3 regions of the Arsenophonus endosymbiont of Crataerina pallida genome follow, and region 3 is predicted to be linked to each of the others. Evidence: predicted binding sites of a transcription regulator. Region 3 holds the regulator's gene; each other region holds the start of a gene.

Region 1 (2,283 bases), 1.5 Mb from region 3:
TTCTCAGTGACAAAGTGAATCGAAGTACCGTGCTCTTTATCTCCGTTTGCTAGCGCTTTACGGTGAGTATCTAATCCGGGATACTTAGGTAATAAGGAAGGGTGAATATTAATTATTTTACCTAAATAATGGCTGACAAAGCGTGGCGTGAGAATGCGCATGTAACCTGCCAACACGATCAGATCTGGCTGATATCGTGCTATTTCGGTCATCAGTGAAGCATCATAAGCATGGTTATCCGCGTAATCCGTTTTTTGCATCACGACAGTTGGGATCGCGGCTTGCTTGGCCCGTTCTAAACCATAAGCAGTTGGATTATCACTGAAAACTGCACTAATTTTTGCGGCAATACTTTGTTTTTGGCAAGCATCAATAATGGCTTGTAAATTACTGCCATTGCCAGAAATTAATACTACAAAATTTTTCATTAGCTGATTGTTACCTGCGGTTCATCCGCGTTGATCTCGACAATTTTACCAATTTGCCAGGCTTTTTCACCCAGTTGATTGAGTAGTTGTAATGTATCAGAGACTTCTTCTGCGGGTAAAACAATTAACATGCCAACACCACAATTGAAGGTGCGGTACATTTCATGGGTCGATACATTACCGGTTTGTTGTAACCAACTAAATATCGCCGGCCATTGCCAGCTAGCGCTATCGATCTGCGCTTGGGTATTGGCGGGTAAAACCCGTGGAATATTTTCCCAAAAGCCACCACCGGTTATATGGGCAATGGCATGAATATTCTGTTTTTCAATCAACGCTAGAATATTTTTAACATAGATGCGTGTTGGGGCTAATAAATGATCAGCCAGTGACTTATTTTCTAGTTGTACTGTGGCTGGATCTATTTGGTTTAACTGTAAAATTTTTCTAATTAATGAATAACCATTGGAATGGGGGCCACTAGCGCCTAACGCAATTAGGGTATCGCCAGCTTTAACTTTGCTACCATCAATAATTTTTGTTTTTTCGACCACGCCAACACAAAAACCTGCTATATCATAATCTTCACCATGATACATACCAGGCATCTCTGCTGTTTCACCGCCGACTAGAGCACAGCCTGATTGTTTACAGCCTGCTGCAATGCCTTTGATCACGCTGGTCGCTGTATCGACGGCTAGTTTACCGGTGGCGTAATAATCGAGAAAAAAGAGTGGCTCGGCACCTTGAACAATCAAATCATTAACGCACATAGCAACTAAATCAATGCCAATTGTATCATGGCGTTTTAAGTCCATTGCTAATCGCAGTTTTGTTCCGACACCATCTGTGCCTGAAACTAAGATTGGCTCACGATATTTTTGTGGTAAGGCACACAGTGCGCCAAAGCCGCCTAATCCTCCCATTACTTCTGGGCGGCGGGTTTCTTTAACAGCACCTTTAATACGTTCGACCAGTGTATTACCTGCATCGATATTGACACCAGCATCTTTATAGCTGAGAGAAATTTTATCTGTCACAGCAAGCTCCCAAGGCGATTGCATTTAGTAAAATAGATGGAAACAGAAATAATTCTACCAGCCTAAGCAAACGTTTGCGAGATACTTATTTTGGTTTTCATAATAAAACTCAAGAGCCAGCAAAAGTGAATTCCCTGCAAGAAAAACCTTAATCTATCAGTGGAACAGGTTTGAAAAAGCGCTATAATCTGATAATTTTTTATTTGTAGATGGTTTGTACTGAAGGAGAGTAGCGTGAAAATCGTTGAGGTAAAACACCCGTTAGTTAAACATAAATTGGGCTTATTGCGGGATAAAGATATTAGCACTAAACGTTTTCGTGAATTGGCCTCAGAAGTGGGCAGTCTGTTAACTTATGAAGCAACAGCAAATTTAGAAACAGAAACAATTGCAATAGAAGGATGGTGTGGGCAGGTAAACATCGAGCAAATTAAGGGAAAAAAAATTACTGTCGTGCCAATTTTACGTGCTGGATTGGGAATGATGGATGGGGTGCTGGAAAATGTTCCCAGTGCCCGTATAAGTGTTGTGGGTGTTTATCGTGATGAAAAGACGCTGGAGCCTATTCCATATTTTCAAAAGCTGGCTTCAAATATTAATGAACGGATGGCATTGGTTGTTGATCCGATGTTGGCCACAGGCGGTTCAATGATTGCCACGATTGATTTACTTAAAAAAGAGGGTTGTCATGCTATTAAAATATTGGTACTAGTTGCCGCGCCGGAAGGTATTAAGGCACTGGAAGCTGCTCATCCTGATGTTGAACTTTATACCGCATCTATTGATGATCATTTGGATGAACATGGTTATATTGT
Region 2 (2,283 bases), 1.4 Mb from region 3:
AAACCATAAGCAGTTGGATTATCACTGAAAACTGCACTAATTTTTGCGGCAATACTTTGTTTTTGGCAAGCATCAATAATGGCTTGTAAATTACTGCCATTGCCAGAAATTAATACTACAAAATTTTTCATTAGCTGATTGTTACCTGCGGTTCATCCGCGTTGATCTCGACAATTTTACCAATTTGCCAGGCTTTTTCACCCAGTTGATTGAGTAGTTGTAATGTATCAGAGACTTCTTCTGCGGGTAAAACAATTAACATGCCAACACCACAATTGAAGGTGCGGTACATTTCATGGGTCGATACATTACCGGTTTGTTGTAACCAACTAAATATCGCCGGCCATTGCCAGCTAGCGCTATCGATCTGCGCTTGGGTATTGGCGGGTAAAACCCGTGGAATATTTTCCCAAAAGCCACCACCGGTTATATGGGCAATGGCATGAATATTCTGTTTTTCAATCAACGCTAGAATATTTTTAACATAGATGCGTGTTGGGGCTAATAAATGATCAGCCAGTGACTTATTTTCTAGTTGTACTGTGGCTGGATCTATTTGGTTTAACTGTAAAATTTTTCTAATTAATGAATAACCATTGGAATGGGGGCCACTAGCGCCTAACGCAATTAGGGTATCGCCAGCTTTAACTTTGCTACCATCAATAATTTTTGTTTTTTCGACCACGCCAACACAAAAACCTGCTATATCATAATCTTCACCATGATACATACCAGGCATCTCTGCTGTTTCACCGCCGACTAGAGCACAGCCTGATTGTTTACAGCCTGCTGCAATGCCTTTGATCACGCTGGTCGCTGTATCGACGGCTAGTTTACCGGTGGCGTAATAATCGAGAAAAAAGAGTGGCTCGGCACCTTGAACAATCAAATCATTAACGCACATAGCAACTAAATCAATGCCAATTGTATCATGGCGTTTTAAGTCCATTGCTAATCGCAGTTTTGTTCCGACACCATCTGTGCCTGAAACTAAGATTGGCTCACGATATTTTTGTGGTAAGGCACACAGTGCGCCAAAGCCGCCTAATCCTCCCATTACTTCTGGGCGGCGGGTTTCTTTAACAGCACCTTTAATACGTTCGACCAGTGTATTACCTGCATCGATATTGACACCAGCATCTTTATAGCTGAGAGAAATTTTATCTGTCACAGCAAGCTCCCAAGGCGATTGCATTTAGTAAAATAGATGGAAACAGAAATAATTCTACCAGCCTAAGCAAACGTTTGCGAGATACTTATTTTGGTTTTCATAATAAAACTCAAGAGCCAGCAAAAGTGAATTCCCTGCAAGAAAAACCTTAATCTATCAGTGGAACAGGTTTGAAAAAGCGCTATAATCTGATAATTTTTTATTTGTAGATGGTTTGTACTGAAGGAGAGTAGCGTGAAAATCGTTGAGGTAAAACACCCGTTAGTTAAACATAAATTGGGCTTATTGCGGGATAAAGATATTAGCACTAAACGTTTTCGTGAATTGGCCTCAGAAGTGGGCAGTCTGTTAACTTATGAAGCAACAGCAAATTTAGAAACAGAAACAATTGCAATAGAAGGATGGTGTGGGCAGGTAAACATCGAGCAAATTAAGGGAAAAAAAATTACTGTCGTGCCAATTTTACGTGCTGGATTGGGAATGATGGATGGGGTGCTGGAAAATGTTCCCAGTGCCCGTATAAGTGTTGTGGGTGTTTATCGTGATGAAAAGACGCTGGAGCCTATTCCATATTTTCAAAAGCTGGCTTCAAATATTAATGAACGGATGGCATTGGTTGTTGATCCGATGTTGGCCACAGGCGGTTCAATGATTGCCACGATTGATTTACTTAAAAAAGAGGGTTGTCATGCTATTAAAATATTGGTACTAGTTGCCGCGCCGGAAGGTATTAAGGCACTGGAAGCTGCTCATCCTGATGTTGAACTTTATACCGCATCTATTGATGATCATTTGGATGAACATGGTTATATTGTTCCTGGTTTGGGTGATGCGGGCGATAAGATATTTGGTACCAAGTGACATTTATTGTTTATGTTATTTTTTATTAATTATAGTTATTGAGAGCTAATAAGATTGGATAGAGATACCAATCTTATTAAGTTTGAATATTATTTTAAATTTAGGGCGTTAATTTTTCGGTGTTTTTTTCACTCTATTTCTATCTAACCAACGTTTTAGTCCTGCATAGGTTTTATTTAATTCAACTTTGGCATTTTCTACCGTTAGTTTGTTGTGATCAAAAACAAACTCTTGAGCGACATAATTAAAAC
Region 3 (2,283 bases):
GTATAAGAGATGAATTTTTGTTGTGAAGCGTTATTATTTGCATATTGTTATCAAATATTTTGATAGGTGAAGGGCTATGTGGTTAGAGTATTCCCTGGAAGTGATTGATGCCGTTGAGAGAACGGGCAGTTTTAGTGCAGCTGCCACCGAGTTACATAGAGTTCCCTCTGCGGTCAGTTATACCGTAAAACAACTGGAAGAGTGGTTGGCGGTTCCTTTATTTGAACGGCGTTATCGTGATGTTGTACTTACTGATGCTGGTAAATTCTTCGTTAAAAATGCGCGTAATATTATTAAAACAATGCGTGAAACTCGTCATCAGTGTCAACAAATTGCAAATGGCTGGCATGGACAATTTAGTATTGCCATTGATCGGGTAGTTAAACCAGATAGGATATTGCAATTAATATTAGATTTTTATCGCCATTTTTCTGATATCGAACTTTTTATTCAGCAGGAAGTTTATAATGGTGTATGGGAGGCGTTAGTCGATGGCCGAGTGGATATAGCAATTGGTGCAACCCGTGCGTCACCGATTGGCGATAGATATAGTTTCCGCGATATGGGATTTATGCCCTGGTCATGTGTTGTCAGTATAAATCATCCTTTAGCACACATAAGCGGGCTAATTAGCGATCAACAATTACGTCTCTATCCCAGTTTATGTTTAGAAGATACTTCTCGCTACTTACCAAAACGAGATACTTGGGCATTAGATAACCAAAAAAGGCTTATTGTGCCAGATTGGGAAAGTGGTTTAGCATGCTTAAAAAATGGATTATGTTTAGGATTTGCGCCTAAACATCGGGTAGAGCAACTTTGCCGCAAAAATGAATTAAAGACATTGCAGATTAAGCAACCCTTACCTGATAGTCCGTGCTGTATCATATGGAATGAAGAAAAACGTTCCCCGACATTGAGTTGGCTACTGGATTATTTAGGTAATAGCGAAACACTCAATGCCGAATGGTTAACTGATTGATAGCGTTTAAATCCAGGGATCATCTTCGGTAGTCAATAAATGGACCATCGACAACTGAACGACGTTCAATAAGCTCTGGGTGTATTTCAATCGTTTGCGCATCTTGGCGTTTATTAATAATGCGATCAAGCAGCATGGTAAGGGCCATTTGACCTAAACGTTCTTTGGGCTGATGAATGGTAGTTAATGCTGGGGTAAAAAAACGCGCATTACGCACATTGTCGTAGCCAATAATAGATATATCTTGTGGCACTCGAATTCCTAATTCATTCGCAGCGCTGATAGCCCCCATCGCCATAATATCACCGCCACAGAAAATGGCAGTCGGTTTTTGTTGGTGACTTAATATTTGTTTCATTGCTTCGTAGCCGGAAGCGGGTTCGAAATCACCCTCGACAATCCATTTGTTATGTGGCTGGATGTTAGCTTCCTTCATGGCATTGAGAAAACCTTGCCGCCGGCCATTGCCGGTATTGCGTTTTAATGGTCCAGAGATAATACCTAAATCACGATGACCTTGTTCGATAAGATAACGCCCGGCAAGATAGCCACCATAAACTGCATTATCAATGATGACATCGGTAAAATCACCATGGGCTTGTCCCCAATCCATCACCACCATTGGAATATTGCGGTATTCCTCTAACATCTGGAGTAGTTGGTTAGGGTATTCTGAGCACATGACAAGTAAACCATCAACCCGTTTTTGCGCTAACATTTGTAAATAGGCTTGTTGCTTATTTAGGTTGTTGTGCGAATTGCACAGGATCAATGTATATCCTTGGCTAAAACAGTTGTTTTCGACTGATTCAATGACTTCTGCAAAGTAAGGGGCTTCATTAGATGTGGCTAATAAGCCAATGGATTTAGTATGATTAACTTTCAAACTACGAGCAACGGCACTGGGAGAGTAATTAAGTGTTTTAATGGCTGTCCTGACGATCGTTTTTGTCTCTTCGGCGACAAAACGGGTATTGTTAATTACATGTGATACGGTGGTAGTTGAGACACCCGCAAGCTTTGCCACATCCTTAATTGTTGCCATGATTATAAAGACTCCTGAACCATTCCCAATTCCTTTACTATTGTTTAAAAATTACTGTTATTGATCTATAAAAATAGATAATTAAGTTATCAGTAAACTGATCATTTTGTCTGATTTGCAGTAAAAACAAAAGTATTAATCAATCTTTACTAGATGATATAATAGAAAATAGCTTTTATTGTTGTATGATATTATGACATTTAATGATTTTTCATTAATTAATTTATGACTAAGACAGTGAGAATAGTGAGGTGAG

What was found. Region 3 encodes PurR, which represses purine synthesis genes. Its sites were predicted from a motif close to CANGCAAACGTTTGCNTG; they were not measured.
Region 1: a site for PurR is predicted at 1,532-1,549, ahead of purM (phosphoribosylformylglycinamidine cyclo-ligase). Genes of this name have one in related genera too.
Region 2: a site for PurR is predicted at 1,235-1,252, ahead of purM (phosphoribosylformylglycinamidine cyclo-ligase). Genes of this name have one in related genera too.

The regions. Positions count from the first base shown of each region.
Region 1 is NZ_OZ026540.1:2,295,291-2,297,573, forward strand. Features, by position in the region: gene purN (phosphoribosylglycinamide formyltransferase) at 1-428, opposite strand, end outside; gene purM (phosphoribosylformylglycinamidine cyclo-ligase) at 428-1,468, opposite strand; gene upp (uracil phosphoribosyltransferase) at 1,703-2,283, shown strand, end outside.
Region 2 is NZ_OZ026540.1:2,225,973-2,228,255, forward strand. Features, by position in the region: gene purN (phosphoribosylglycinamide formyltransferase) at 1-131, opposite strand, end outside; gene purM (phosphoribosylformylglycinamidine cyclo-ligase) at 131-1,171, opposite strand; gene upp (uracil phosphoribosyltransferase) at 1,406-2,032, shown strand; gene AACL31_RS11990 (hypothetical protein) at 2,141-2,283, opposite strand, start outside.
Region 3 is NZ_OZ026540.1:805,914-808,196, forward strand. Features, by position in the region: gene punR (DNA-binding transcriptional activator PunR) at 77-982, shown strand; gene purR (HTH-type transcriptional repressor PurR) at 1,002-2,027, opposite strand.